2 regions of the Kluyvera georgiana genome follow, and region 1 is predicted to be linked to the other one. Evidence: predicted binding sites of a transcription regulator. Region 1 holds the regulator's gene; the other holds the start of a gene.
The links. The regulator PurR, encoded in region 1, represses purine synthesis genes. The targets are predictions, from matches to a motif close to CANGCAAACGTTTGCNTG.
Positions count from the first base shown of each region.

Region 2: a site for PurR is predicted at 3,494-3,511, ahead of purE (5-(carboxyamino)imidazole ribonucleotide mutase). Genes of this name have one in related genera too.

Region 1 is NZ_CP158865.1:2,628,298-2,636,089, reverse strand. It holds gene punC (purine nucleoside transporter PunC) at 245-1,438, opposite strand; gene punR (DNA-binding transcriptional activator PunR) at 1,551-2,477, shown strand; gene purR (HTH-type transcriptional repressor PurR) at 2,481-3,506, opposite strand; gene ABTW00_RS12460 (YnhF family membrane protein) at 3,801-3,890, shown strand; gene ABTW00_RS12455 (MFS transporter) at 4,051-5,217, shown strand; gene sodB (superoxide dismutase [Fe]) at 5,297-5,878, opposite strand; gene ABTW00_RS12445 (C40 family peptidase) at 6,002-6,817, opposite strand; gene ABTW00_RS12440 (Grx4 family monothiol glutaredoxin) at 7,158-7,502, shown strand; gene rnt (ribonuclease T) at 7,559-7,792, opposite strand, start outside.
Region 2 is NZ_CP158865.1:3,635,277-3,643,068, forward strand. It holds gene ABTW00_RS17340 (metal-dependent hydrolase) at 45-566, shown strand; gene cysS (cysteine--tRNA ligase) at 672-2,057, opposite strand; gene ppiB (peptidylprolyl isomerase B) at 2,243-2,737, shown strand; gene lpxH (UDP-2,3-diacylglucosamine diphosphatase) at 2,741-3,463, shown strand; gene purE (5-(carboxyamino)imidazole ribonucleotide mutase) at 3,583-4,092, shown strand; gene purK (5-(carboxyamino)imidazole ribonucleotide synthase) at 4,089-5,156, shown strand; gene mnmH (tRNA 2-selenouridine(34) synthase MnmH) at 5,263-6,351, shown strand; gene ABTW00_RS17375 (ABC transporter ATP-binding protein) at 6,348-7,319, opposite strand; gene ABTW00_RS17380 (ABC transporter ATP-binding protein) at 7,316-7,792, opposite strand, start outside.

The DNA.
Region 1 (7,792 bases):
TACTGGTTTGTGAGAAATGTCACGAAAGATTCGTGAGCCTGCTATCCGACGTAGCACAGAGGAAGGGAAGAACCCCTTGCCGAAAACCAATCCATGGTTCAACGGGAAGCAATCCTGCTCCCGCCTAATATGTTCAATGTATATTAATTATGTGATGCCGATCCAGTATAGGACGCTAAGTGTATTGATTCAACTAAAAACTTAGCGCCCTAATCATTTCTTATGGCATTGATATGAGTGATGTTTAGGCGTGGGAACCCGCGTGCTCATTTTGAAGTTCAGCACGACGAGCGGATAGCTGCATGCGATAGCCCAGTCCCGCGAGAATCACGGTAACCAGCATCACGCTGGTGGTGGTGAGCAGTGGGGTGACAATCAGCGTTGAGACCGCCAGGCTTGCCAGGAAGCACAGCCCCAACTGCAACGTGTTCTGCAGCGCGGCTGCACGACCCGTCGCCTGTGGAAAAGGCTTCAGCGCCTGCGCAACGACAATCGGATAAATCGCGCCGTTGGCGGTCGCCATGATGCAGAAGGGAATCAACAGCGCGGTCAGGGAGACGCCTTCAGCGAGGCCGACAGCCCAGGTTCCGATGACGCTGAGCGCGAAGAGCACCAGCAGCCACGGTAACATTTGGCTACCCTGCCATTTTTGCAGCGCCGCGCGACAGCCATAGCCGCCAATCAGAAAGGCGATGGTTTGCGGTACATAGCTCAGACCAATCACCGTCGGGCTGTAGCCCATTTCATGCAGAATAAATGGCGAACCGGTCAGCCAGGCAAAAAAGCTGGCGGAGCAGGCGGCGTAAATCAGCACGTTGCCGCGGTAGTCCTTACTGCGCAGCAGACGAATAAACGTGAGCTTCTCTTCACTGGCGACATTTTTATTGTGGGCAGGCTTCAGACGCAGCGCTGGCAGCATCAATACCAGGGTAATGATGAACAGCGTCGCGAAGATGGCCTGCCAATCAAAGTGGGCCAGCAGCCAGCTGCCGAGCAGCGGCGCAAGCGCAGGCGACAGGCCGACCAGCGGCATAATGGTCGCAAAAATACGGTTGGTGCGATGAGCGGGATAATAGTCGGTGACCATGGCTTGCCAGGTCACCGCGGCGGCACAAACGCCAACCGCCTGTACGAAGCGCAGCACCAGCAGGGTGGTACCATCGCGGACCCACAGCATTCCAAGGCAGCCGATGGCAAAAATGGTCAAACCGCTCAGCAGGATCGGTTTTCGGCCATAGCGATCGGACAAGGGGCCCCACAGCAATTGCGCCACGGCGAAGCCCGCAAGGAACAGACTGAGACTTGCGCTGACGGCGGAAGCCGGCGTTTGCAGGTCTTGCTGAATGGCGGCAAACGCCGGTAGGTACATATCGGTCGCCAGAAAGCCCAGCACGCTCAGTCCCGCGAGCCAGACTAAAAATCCTTTCCCAGGTTGCATAAATCGCCCTTTTTATCGTAGTTCACACTGTGCCGCCGAGTGTAGAGAGTGCATTCGCGGTTGTGAAACGCTAATATTTGAGCCATGGATTCAAATTTTTTGTAGGCAGGAAATGTGGTCTGAATATTCGCTGGAAGTGGTGGATGCGGTTGCACGCAATGGTAGCTTTAGCGCCGCGGCACAGGAGCTACACCGGGTGCCCTCTGCGGTAAGCTATACGGTGCGACAGCTTGAAGAATGGCTGGCGGTGCCGTTGTTTGAGCGTCGCCATCGGGATGTTGAATTAACGCCCGCTGGAGCATGGTTCCTGAAAGAAGGCCGTTCTGTTATCAAAAAAATGCAGATCACCCGTCAGCAATGTCAGCAGATTGCTAACGGCTGGCGCGGCCAGCTGGCGATTGCTGTTGATAATATTGTCAAGCCACAGCGTACCCGCCAACTGATTGTCGATTTTTATCGCCACTTCAGCGACGTCGAACTGATTGTCTACCAGGAAGTCTTCAACGGCGTCTGGGACGCGCTGGCGGATGGTCGCGTGGAGCTGGCGATTGGCGCGACGCAGGCAATACCGGTAGGGGGGCGCTTTGCCTTTCGTGACATGGGGATGCTCAACTGGCACTGCGTGGTAGCCAGTTCACATCCGCTAGCAAAAATGGACGGGCCGCTGAGCGATGACGTGCTGCGCAACTGGCCGTCGCTGGTGCGGGAAGATACGTCGCGATCGCTACCCAAGCGAACGACCTGGCTGCTTGATAACCAGAAAAGGGTGGTGGTGCCGGACTGGTCGTCGTCGGAAACCTGTATTTCAGCAGGGCTCTGTGCGGCGATGGTCCCAGGGCATCTGGCGCAGCCGTGGCTGGAAACCGGGGAGTGGGTAGCGCTGGAACTGGAGAACCCGTTCCCGGATGCGGCCTGTTGTCTGACCTGGCAACAGAGCGAAGCGTCGCCGGCATTAAGCTGGCTGCTGGAGTATTTGGGAGATAGCGAAACGCTAAATGAAGAGTGGCTGCGGACGCCCCTTCAGGACGCCCACAGTTAACCCTTAACGACGGTAATCGCGATAAGGGCCGTCGGCCACGGAGCGTCGCTCGATCAGGCGCGGATGCACCTCAATCGACTGCGACTCTTCGCGCTTGCTGACGATGCGATCCATGAGCATGTTGAAGGCCGTCTCACCGAGCGAATCTTTCGGCTGATGGATGGTGGTCAGCGCCGGGGTAAAGAAACGAGAGTTACGCACGTTATCATACCCGATCAGCGAAATATCCTGCGGCACGCGCAGCCCCATCTCGTCGGCGGCGCAAAGCGCGCCCATCGCCATGATGTCGCCGCCGCAGAAGATTGCGGTAGGGCGCGGGTGCTGAGAGAGAATTTGCTGCATAGCGCGATAGCCAGACTCCGGCTCGAAGTCACCCTGGACTATCCAGTTTGCCGGAACATTGATTTGCGCTTCTTCCATGGCTTTCATAAAGCCGGCGAGGCGACCTGCACCGGTGTTACGCTCCAGCGGGCCTGGAATGACGCCAATATCGCGATGCCCGCGTTCAATCAAGTAACGACCAGCCATATAGCCGCCTTCGAAAGCATTATCGATGACCGAGTCGGTAAAGTCGGCTTTGGCTTCGCCCCAGTCCATCACCACCATTGGAATATGGCGATACTCTTCCAGCATTGAGAGCAGGGATTCCGGATATTCGGAACACATCACCAGCAGGCCATCAACGCGTTTTTGCGCCATCATTGACAGATAAGCACGCTGTTTCTCGAGGTTGTTCCATGCGTTGCCAAGAATCAGGGTATAGCCTTTCTGGAAGCAGTTTTTCTCAACGGCTTCGATAATCTCAGCAAAGTAGGCCGCTTCGCTGCTGGTTGCCAGCAAACCAATTGATTTGGTGTGGTTGACTTTCAGGCTACGGGCAACGGCGCTCGGTGAATAGTGCAGTTCTTTGATCGCTGCCCACACCGCTTCCCGCGTCTCTTCGGCGACAAAACGCGTTTTGTTAATTACATGTGATACGGTTGTAGTGGAAACGTTTGCGCGCTTCGCTACATCTTTAATTGTTGCCATTCCATCTCACTCCAGACCCTGGCCTGCCCCTGATAAACTCGAAACGAAAACGTTTGCCTTTATACACCCTGACGCAATTTTGTGGATTGCGGTTCGCCAGGAAAACGATACAGGACGACAGGAGGGGGTCAATGGCCGGTACGCTTATAAATAAGCGTCGAATTTTGACGTATCCGGACGCAAAGTGGAAGAGCAAAAACCAACATCCTGCTAAATCTGTGAAGATTTTTACGATTATCTGTGCAAAAATGAGTGAGCTCAGTTTTACTGTGGTCATAAAAAGGAGAAAAATTGATGAGTACCGAACTTAAGATGTCGCTCACCACGACCGTTATTGTGCTGGGTCTGATCGTCGCCGCTGGACTTACCGCTGTTCTGCATTAATTCTTCCATGAGGGGGCGCCCGCGCCCTCATGTCTGATTGTTATCAAATTAGCAATAATCTTTTGCTGTTTTGTACACTTCTGTTTTTCTGTGATTGATGTCATGCTTTTGCCCTAAATTGCCATGCCGCGTCTGTCGTGCGGCCACCTGGAGCTTTTGCATGAAAATCAATTTTCCCTTACTCGCGCTGGCCATTGGCGCTTTTGGCATAGGGACCACCGAATTCTCGCCGATGGGTTTACTGCCGGTCATTGCAAAGGGCGTTGACGTCTCGATTCCTGCTGCCGGTATGCTGATTAGCGCCTATGCGGTTGGGGTGATGGTCGGCGCGCCGCTGATGACGCTGCTGCTTTCTCATCGCGCGCGCCGTAACGCGCTGATCTTTCTGATGGCTATTTTTACGCTTGGCAACGTGCTATCGGCTATCTCGCCGGACTACACCACCTTAATGCTGTCGCGCATTATTACCAGCCTGAACCACGGCGCGTTCTTCGGCCTGGGGTCGGTTGTGGCGGCAAGCGTCGTGCCGAAGCATAAGCAGGCCAGCGCGGTCGCGACGATGTTTATGGGCCTGACGATCGCCAATATTGGCGGCGTACCGGCGGCAACCTGGCTGGGAGAAACAATTGGCTGGCGCATGTCGTTCCTGGCGACTGCAGGACTGGGAATTATCGCCATTATCGGTCTATGGTTGTCATTGCCGAAGGGCGGGGCGGGTGAAAAACCTGACGTGAAACGTGAATTGTCGGTGCTGGTGCGCCCACAGGTGCTTTCCGCACTGTTGACTACCGTACTCGGTGCTGGCGCGATGTTTACGCTCTACACCTATATTTCACCGGTGCTGCGCACGATCGCCGATGCGACGCCGGGCTTCATTACGTTGATGTTGGTGTTGATTGGCGTTGGGTTCTCTATCGGTAACTACCTCGGTGGCAAGTTTGCCGACCGCTCAGTCAGCGGCACGCTCAAGGGATTCCTGCTGTTGTTAATGGCAATCATGCTGGCCATTCCGTTCCTTGCGCAAACGCAGGTCGGCGCCGCGTTTAGCATGGTGGTGTGGGGGGCAGCAACCTTCGCCGTGGTACCACCGTTGCAGATGCGTGTTATGCGCGTCGCGCACGAAGCGCCGGGGCTGTCGTCCTCGGTCAATATTGGGGCGTTTAATCTTGGTAACGCATTAGGTGCGGTGGCCGGTGGCGCGGTGATTTCCGGCGGACTGGGCTACAGCTTTGTACCGGTGATGGGGGCGATTGTCGCCGCGCTGGCCCTGCTGGTGGTTTTCCTGAGCGGCCGTCGTCACGGTGAAGAGGCGTTCGCCAGCCAGTAAAACAAAAACGCAGAAGGCGTCACCTTCTGCGTCACTTAGTCACCCCCGCGAAGCGCTGCAACGCGGGGTTTTTTGCTGCTTACGCTGCCAGATTATCAGCGACGAATGCCCAGTTTACCAGAGCCCAGAAGTGCTCCAGATAGTTCGGACGCGCGTTGCGGTAGTCGATATAGTAAGCATGTTCCCACACGTCTACGGTCAGCAACGGCTTGGCGTCGGTCGTCAGCGGGGTGCCCGCGTTAGAGGTCGACACGATAGCCAGAGAACCGTCCGCTTTCTTCACAAGCCAGGTCCAGCCTGCGCCGAAGTTTTTCACTGCGGCATCGGTAAACTGCGCTTTGAATTCTGCGAAGCTGCCGAAGGATTTATTAATGGCTTCAGCGACAGCACCGGTCGGTTCGCCACCGGCATTTGGCGCCAGGCAGTGCCAGTAGAAAGTGTGGTTCCAGACCTGAGCGGCGTTATTGAACACGCCGCCTTCAGAAGAGCGCACGATCTCTTCCAGCGTTTTACCTTCAAACGCGGTGCCTTTGATCATGTTGTTCAGGTTGGTGACGTAAGTCTGGTGGTGTTTACCATAATGATACTCGAGCGTTTCCACGGAGATATGTGGAACAAGAGCGTCTTTGGCATACGGTAATGCAGGTAATTCGAACGACATTGCTACTCTCCTTTTATTATTGTGTACTCTCAATAACCCTGTATTGAGTAGGGATAGAGTAGCAAATTAAAAGGTGAGAGAAAAGATAAGCTTACCCCGTTTATTAACAAACGGGGCAAATGATTAACGAATGGTCTTCGGGGTCACCACGCGGCGGGCACCAACATAATGGCGGACCCAGTAATCTTCGCTGAGCGATGTGATCTGGATGTCCTGACCGGTACGCGGCGACTGAATAAATTTGCCATTACCGACGTATACGCCGACGTGATCGGCGGTGCCGCGGCCCTGAGTGCGGAAAAAGACTAAATCGCCGCTTTCCAGCTCGCTACGGTTAACCGGGCGGGCATCGCGTAAGTGGTACATTTCGTTTGCGGTACGGGGAATACGGATATTCACCAGGTCTTTATACGCATAGTAAACCAGCCCACTGCAATCGAAGCCCGTACGCGGCGAGTTTCCTCCCCAGCGGTAAGGTTTTCCCAACTGGCCCATCAGCTTGTTCATCGCGGTTTTCTGCGCTTTCTGGACACGAACCTTATGCGCTTGTGCAATCGTGGTGGGTTGTGTTTCTACCGGGCTGGTGGTGCAGGTTTTCTTATGGCCTTTACGCGTCGTCTTACAGGTGGTCACCACGTTGGCGGTTTTCACAGCGCGGGTTTTCGTGGTTTTCGTTGCGGCGGTTTTGCGAGAAGTCGGGGCCGCTTTTTTAGCGACAACCGGTGTAGATTTTTTCTTAGCAACGGTGGTGGTGGTTTTTTTCTTGGTGTTGGATTTGTTAACCGTATTCTTTTTCTTACGTTCGCTGCCTTTCACCGGAAGCGACTTTTGCGCCGTGGGCGTTTTGGCATGCCCTGTAGCATGCGCCAACGGCGTGAAGGATAATGATGTAAACAACAATGCACAGAGCGTGAACGACCATTTTTTTATCTGCGCCACTGAACAACCCTCTGAGTATGCAGGCTAAATATCCTTGCCTGGGTATGGTTTACAAAACTCAACGATTCTAATCCATAAAAACACGAAATGTTAATAGTGTTTTTCACTCTAAAACGCTGTTTCGTTAGCAAGTGCAAAAAAAAACATCATTTGATACAGCTTCTGTTAAAAAATGAGCAGGTTTTTCATCTGTCTGTCGATAAACACATATTGATAAGGCAACTTTACCCATCAGACGATAAAATAGTAAGGCGTGAATAAAATGTTATTTTCTGTTCAGGCCGCAAAACGCTACAATGGCGCACTACTGCCGTAAAAAGAAGTTTGAGGAAGCAAGACAATGAGCGAAACAATTGAAAAAATTCAGCGCCAGATCGCTGAAAACCCGATCCTGCTGTACATGAAAGGTTCCCCGAAGCTGCCAAGCTGTGGTTTCTCCGCGCAGGCCGTTCAGGCACTGTCCGCCTGCGGCGAGCGCTTTGCTTATGTTGATATCCTGCAGAACCCGGACATTCGTGCGGAACTGCCAAAATACGCCAACTGGCCGACTTTCCCGCAGCTGTGGGTTGACGGCGAGCTGGTCGGCGGTTGCGACATCATCATTGAAATGTATCAGCGTGGCGAACTGCAGCCGCTGATCAAAGAAACCGCAGCGAAATATGCGGAAGAGCCGAAAGCTGAGTAATCGGCTAACAGGTACTGAAACAAAAAAGCGACCCGAGGGTCGCTTTTTTTATGCCGCTACTCGTCAGCCGCGATGGGCAGCGGCCAGCCGCCCAGGCGCTTCCAGCGGTTAACGATTTCACAAAACAGGAGCGCCGTCTGCTCGGTATCGTACAGGGCAGAGTGGGCCTGGCTGCTGTCGAAATTCATACCGGCGGCGGTGCAGGCTTTAGATAATACCGTCTGTCCCAGCGCCAGCCCGCTCAGCGCAGCGGTGTCGAAGGTGACGAAGGGATGGAACGGATTGCGCTT
Region 2 (7,792 bases), 1.0 Mb from region 1:
TCAGCGGTAATACTCTGTATTTCCTCTGCTAACATGGACTCCCGATGCCAACAATCGTCACCCACGCCGCCGTTCCGCTGTGCCTTGGTTTAGGATTAGGCGCTCGCGTTATTCCTCCACGTTTGCTGTTTGCGGGTATGGCGCTAGCGATGCTGCCCGACGCCGACGTGCTCGCTTTCAAATTCGGTATCGCCTACGGCAATATTTTTGGCCATCGAGGCTTTACCCACTCGTTGCTTTTCGCCTTTGTCGTACCGTTGATCTGCGTACTGGTTGGCCGACGATGGTTCGGCGCCGGACTGATGCGCTGCTGGCTTTTTCTCACCGTTTCGCTGCTGTCTCACAGCCTGCTGGATTCAATTACCACCGGCGGTAAAGGCGTTGGATGGCTGTGGCCGTGGTCAGGTGAACGTTTTTTCGCACCGTGGCAGGTGATTAAGGTCGCGCCGTTTGCGCTGTCTCGCTACGACACGCCTTACGGGCATCAGGTGATTATCTCTGAGCTTCTCTGGGTGTGGCTGCCGGGGGTCGTCATTATGACCTGGCTATGGTGGCGGGGACGGTAGTTTTAAAAACGCAGCAGTGGGCTATACGACGCGCTGATGAGGGCGTTTATGGAAGGATTACAGAGGCGGAAATCCCCTCTCCCCAGCGAAGAGAGGGGATAACGCTTACTTACGGCGCCAGGTCGTGCCCTGCGGGCCGTCTTCCAGCACGATACCCATCTCGTTGAGACGGTCACGCGCGGCGTCGGCCGCCGCCCAGTCTTTCGCCTTACGCGCGTCCAGACGCTGCTGGATTAACGCTTCAATTTCCGCTACTTCACCGTCATCCGCCTGCGCACCGCTTTGCAGGAAGGCTTCCGGCTCCTGCTCCAGCAGGCCCAGCACGGCAGAAAGCTTACGCATATGCGACGCCAGCGCGTTGGCCGCGTGCGCATCTTCGGCTTTCAGACGGTTCACTTCACGCGCCATATCGAACAGCACGGAGTAGGCTTCCGGGGTATTGAAATCGTCGTCCATTGCTTCAATAAAGCGCGCTTCGAACGCTTCACCACCCGCCGCCGGGACGGATTTGTCGGTACCGCGCAGCGCGGTGTACAGACGCTCCAGCGCGGAACGCGCCTGCTTGAGGTTCTCTTCGCTGTAGTTCAACTGGCTACGGTAGTGGCCGGACATCAGGAAGTAACGGATGGTTTCGGCGTCGTAGTACTTGAGCACGTCGCGCACGGTAAAGAAGTTACCCAGCGATTTTGACATCTTTTCGCGGTCAACCATCACCATGCCGGAGTGCATCCAGTAGTTCACGTACTCGCCGTCGTGCGCGCAGGTAGACTGGGCGATTTCGTTTTCATGGTGCGGGAACATCAGATCCGAACCGCCGCCGTGAATATCGAAATGGTTGCCCAACTGCTTGCAGTTCATCGCGGAACATTCAATGTGCCAGCCCGGACGGCCTTCGCCCCACGGGGACGGCCAGCTCGGTTCGCCTTCTTTGGACATCTTCCACAGCACGAAGTCCATCGGATTACGCTTCACGTCAACCACGTCGACGCGGGCACCGGCCTGGAGCTGTTCCAGATCCTGACGCGACAGCTTGCCGTAGTTTGGATCGGTCGGCACCGAGAACATCACGTCGCCGTTGTCCGCCACGTAGGCGTGACCTTTAGCGATCAGCTGCTCGGTGATTTCGATGATTTCGTGGATATGGTGCGTGGCGCGCGGCTCCTGATCCGGACGCAGAATATTCAGCGCGTCGAAATCGTTGTGCATCTCGGCGATCATACGATCCACCAGCGCGACAAAGCTCTCACCGTTCTCGTTGGCGCGTTTGATAATTTTGTCGTCAATATCGGTAATGTTGCGCACGTACTTCAGCTTATAGCCGAGGAAACGCAGATAACGCGCCACCACGTCAAAGGAGACGAAGGTACGGCCATGGCCGATATGACAGAGATCGTAAACGGTGATACCACACACGTACATGCCCACAACTCCTGCATGAATGGGCTTAAATTCCTCTTTTTGGCGGGTCATTGTGTTGAAGATTTTTAGCATCGAGAATTCCATGTTTACGTGTGTGAACCGGGCTTTCGCCTGAAACGGTATATTCTACCCGTAATTCAACCCGGAAGCAGCACACAATGCAAGGTGATCGATGTTCCGGGTTATGCTATAACAGACGCCTATATGCCGCCTACAGGCGGGCTAAAGCACCACTCTAAACGGAACAGGATGCAGAAATGGTTACTTTCCACACTAATCACGGCGACATCGTCATCAAAACCTTCGACGACAAAGCGCCGGAAACAGTCAAAAACTTCCTGGACTACTGCCGCGAAGGTTTCTACAACAACACGATTTTCCACCGTGTTATCAACGGTTTCATGATTCAGGGCGGCGGCTTTGAGCCGGGCATGAAGCAGAAAACCACCAAAGAAGCGATCAAAAACGAAGCGAACAACGGTCTGAAAAACACCCGTGGCACGCTGGCGATGGCGCGTACCCAGGCTCCGCACTCTGCGACCGCTCAGTTCTTCATCAACGTAGCAGACAACGACTTCCTGAACTTCTCCGGCGAAAGCCTGCAGGGTTGGGGCTACTGCGTATTTGCTGAAGTGGTTGAAGGTATGGACGTGGTCGACAAGATCAAAGGTGTTTCTACCGGCCGCAGCGGTATGCATCAGGACGTTCCAAAAGAAGACGTTGTGATTACAAGCGTGACCGTCAGCGAGTAATCGGTGGCGACACTCTTTATTGCAGATTTGCATCTGCAAACGGAAGAACCGGCGATTACCGCCGGTTTTCTGCGTTTTTTGCACGGTGAAGCTCGTCAGGCCGACGCGCTGTACATCCTGGGCGACCTGTTTGAAGCCTGGATTGGCGACGACGACCCCAACCCGCTACATCGTGAAATGGCAGCTGCCATGAAATCGCTGGTTGATTCCGGCGTCCCCTGCTTCTTTATTCACGGCAACCGTGATTTCCTGATTGGCAAACGCTTTGCCCGCGAAAGCGGCATGCAGTTGCTGCCTGAAGAACAGGTGCTCACGCTTTATGGCCGCCGAGTGCTGATTATGCATGGCGACACGCTATGTACCGACGATCCTGGCTATCTCGCGTTTCGCGCCAAAGTACACACCCCATGGATCCAGACCCTGTTCCTCGCCCTGCCGCTGTTTATTCGCCGCCGTATTGCGCAGAAGATGCGTAATGACAGCAAGGCCGCCAACAGCAGTAAATCCATGGAGATCATGGACGTCAACCCGCGGGCGGTGGTTGAAGTGATGGAAAAACACCGGGTACAGTGGCTGATTCACGGCCATACGCACCGTCCGGATATCCATCGTCTGGTGGCTAACGGCGCGCAGGCGCATCGCGTGGTACTCGGCGCATGGCATACCCAGGGTTCAATGGTGAAAGTGACCGCGGAAGACGTTGAGCTGATCGCCTTCCCGTTTTGATTTTTCCGCCGTAATCAGCCGCTCCACGGCGACGCAACCGTTTTCCTTGCCCATTTTCCGTGTTATTCTCTGTGGCCTCTAACGTCGTGTGCAGCACACCCACAGGAGTTTTCAGACGCATGTCTTCCCGCAATAATCCGGCACGTATCGCCATCGTGATGGGGTCCAAAAGCGACTGGGCTACCATGCAGTTCGCCGCAGAAATCCTCGATATTCTGAATGTTCCTCACCATGTTGAAGTGGTTTCCGCCCACCGCACGCCCGATAAACTGTTCAGCTTCGCCGAAGACGCCGAAAGCAACGGTTATCAGGTGATTATTGCCGGTGCGGGCGGCGCTGCGCATTTACCCGGAATGATTGCCGCCAAAACGCTGGTTCCGGTGCTGGGCGTGCCGGTTCAGAGCGCCGCGTTAAGCGGTGTCGATAGCCTCTACTCCATCGTGCAGATGCCGCGCGGAATTCCTGTCGGTACGCTGGCGATTGGTAAAGCCGGCGCCGCTAACGCCGCCCTGCTCGCCGCGCAAATTCTGGCACAGCACGATGCGGAACTGCATCAGCGCCTCGCCGACTGGCGTAAAGCGCAAACCGATGAAGTGCTGAATAACCCGGACCCGCGAGGTGCCGCATGAAGCAGGTCTGCGTGCTCGGCAACGGGCAGCTAGGTCGTATGCTGCGCCAGGCCGGTGAGCCGCTAGGAATTGCCGTCTGGCCGGTTGGTTTAGAAGCCGACCCGGCCGCCGTGCCGTTTCAGCAAAGCGTGATCACCGCAGAAATTGAGCGCTGGCCGGAAACTGCCCTCACTCGTGAGCTGGCGGAGCACACCGCGTTTGTAAACCGCGATGTTTTCCCGATTATTGCCGACCGTCTGACGCAAAAGCAGCTGTTCGACAAGCTCAGTCTGGCAACCGCGCCGTGGCAACTGCTGGCCAGCGCCGATGAGTGGCCGGGCGTTTTTGACCGTCTGGGCGAACTGGCGATCGTCAAGCGCCGTACCGGCGGCTACGATGGTCGCGGCCAGTGGCGTCTGCGCAAAGACGACACCGCGCAGCTGCCGGAAGAGTGCTATGGCGAATGCATCGTCGAGCAGGGCATTAACTTCTCCGGCGAAGTGTCGCTGGTTGGCGCCCGTGCCCACGACGGTAGCACCGTGTTCTATCCGCTGACGCATAACCTCCATCAGGACGGCATTCTGCGCATGAGCGTCGCCTTCCCGCAGGCCGATGCCCAGCAGCAGGCGCAGGCAGAAGCCATGCTCAGCGCCATTATGCAGGAGCTGAACTACGTTGGCGTAATGGCGATGGAGTGCTTCGTCACCCCGGGCGGTTTGCTGATCAACGAGCTGGCGCCCCGCGTGCACAACAGCGGCCACTGGACGCAAAACGGTGCGTCCATCAGCCAGTTCGAGCTGCATCTGCGCGCCATTACCGATCTGCCGCTGCCGCCACCGGTGGTTAACAGCCCGTCGGTGATGGTCAACCTGATTGGCACCGATCTGAACTACGACTGGCTGAAACTGCCGCTGGTGCACCTGCACTGGTATGACAAAGAGGTACGGCCGGGCCGTAAGGTAGGCCATCTTAACCTCAACGACAGCGACACGGGCCGCCTGAGCGCGACGCTGGAAGCTCTGGTACCGCTGCTGCCGGGCGAATACGCCAGCGGCATTGCCTGGGCGCAAACGCGCCTGAAATAGGCCTTTCGTGCCGGGGAAAGTATCTAACGCTTCCCCGGCCCCCTCCTTGAAGCGTAAAATCCTGCCCTGACCGCCTTACCCCCACTTTGTTAGAGAAGGATTGCCCATGAAAAATGGGACGGATTACTGCGCTATTCTGCGCGCAGAAACGCCCATCATTGACGTTCGCGCGCCGGTTGAGTTTGCACAGGGCGCGATGCCCGCCGCCGTCAACCTGCCGTTGATGAACGATCAGGAACGCGCTGCCGTTGGTACCTGCTATAAACGTCAGGGGCCGGAAGCCGCGCTGGCGCTGGGGCACGAACTGGTCTCAGGCGAAACGCGCCAGCGGCGTATCGCCGCGTGGCTGGAGGCCTGTCGCCAGGCACCGCAGGGCTATCTGTGCTGCGCGCGCGGCGGGCAGCGTTCGCATATCACACAAAGCTGGATTAAAGCCGAAGGCATTGACTATCCGCTGATCGTCGGCGGCTACAAGGCGCTGCGTCAGGCGGCGATACAGGCCACGGAAGATCTGGTGCGCCATCCGATCGTGCTGATCGGCGGCTGCACCGGCAACGGCAAAACGCCGCTGGTCCGCCAGCAGCCGCACGGGATCGACCTTGAAGGGCTGGCGCATCATCGCGGTTCATCGTTTGGCCGCACGCTTGATGCTCAGTTTTCACAGGCCACCTTTGAGAATCATCTCGCCACGGCGCTGCTCAAAGGCGCACATCAACAAGAGCGCGTTCGCTGGGTGCTGGAAGATGAAGGCCGGATGATCGGCGCGAATCATCTGCCGGAATGTCTGCGGGATCGGATGGCCGAGTCGCCGATCGCGGTAGTGGAAGATCCGTTCGATCTGCGTCTTGAGCGCCTGCGTGAAGAGTATTTCACCCGCATGCATCACGATTTCCTCGCCGCCTACGGTGAAGAAAAGGGCTGGCTGGAGTACTGCGAATATCTGCATCACGGCCTGTACGCCATTCGCCGTCGTCTGGGGTTACAGCGCTTTGCTGAACTGACCGCGACGCTCGACGAGGCGCTGGCCGAACAGCAGCGCAGCGGCTCCACCGAAGCGCACTTCGCCTGGCTGGTGCCGCTGCTGAACGAGTATTACGACCCGATGTACCGCTATCAGCTAGAGAAAAAAGCCGACAAAATTGTCTTTCGCGGCACATCGGAAGCGGTCGTCCACTGGCTGGCTACACACGCTTAAACCTTAAATAGCCAGCAGGCCGCAAAGTGCCGCGGCGCGATCTCCTGCATCGGCGGCTCCTGCTGCTGGCACTGCGGCATGACGTGCGGGCAGCGGCTGCAAAATCGGCAGCCGCGAATGTCCGCCGTCGGACTCGGAATCTCGCCCTTCAATCCGCCTTCCTCCAGTTGCCGCACGCGCGGGTCTGGCACCGGTACCGACGCCAGCAGCGCCTGGGTATACGGGTGCGCGGGCCGCTGATACAGTTCACCGGCAGGGGCAACTTCGACCAGTTTCCCGAGATACATCACCCCAATGCGGCTGGAAATATGCCGTACCATCGACAGATCGTGGGCAATAAACAGATAGGTCAGCCCCAGCTCCTGCTGGAGATCCTGCAGGATATTGACCACCTGCGCCTGCACCGATACGTCCAGCGCCGACAGCGGTTCATCGCACAGCACAAACTCCGGATTCACCGACAACGCGCGGGCAATGCTGATACGCTGGCGCTGGCCGCCGCTAAACTCATGCGGAAAGCGCGTCAGATGCTCGGATTTCAGGCCGACTTTGTCGAGCATTTCCGCCGCACGTTCACGCTGGGTCTGCGCATCATAGCCATGAATCTTCATCGGCTCCGCCACCAGCTGCTGCACCGTCATGCCGGGATTCAGCGACGACCACGGGTCCTGAAATATCGCCTGCATCCGGCGACGTAGCGGCTTAAGGGTTTTCTCTGACGCATGGGCAATCTCCTGCCCGGCAAAGGCAATGTCGCCGGAGGTAATGTCGAACAGGCGTAAAATAGCGCGCCCGACCGTTGATTTGCCGCAGCCGGACTCCCCCACCAGGCCGAATGTCTCCCCCGGCTGAATATCAAAGCTAACGCCATCCACCGCTTTCACCAGCCGTTTGGGGCCTAACAACCCGCCGTTCAGCGCATAGTGTTTACGTACCTCGCGCAGACGAATTAACGGTAACTCGCTCATGCCGATGCCTCCTGTTCCAGCCATAACCAACATGCCACCCGATGCCCTTCACCGCAGGAATAAAATGCGGGCGGACGCGCACACTGGGGTCGACGATGCGCGCAACGCTCGGCAAACGGGCAGCCCGGCGGCGGGTTTAACAGACCGGGCGGGGAGCCTTCAATAGGCGATAGCCGATGTTCCGGGTCATCGGCACGCGGTAAGGAGGCCAGCAGCCCTTGCGTATAGGGATGCGCCGGGCGCAGGAAGATATCTTCAACCTTCCCCTCTTCCATCACCTGCCCGCCGTACATCACCACCACGCGGCTGCACATTTGCGCTACCACGCCAAGGTCGTGGGTGATCAGCAGGATAGCGGTCTGCGTCTGTTGCTGTAGCGACTTCAGCAGCCGGAGAATTTGCGCCTGAATGGTCACATCCAGCGCGGTGGTGGGCTCATCGGCAATCAACAGCTGCGGGTGACAGGAAAGCGC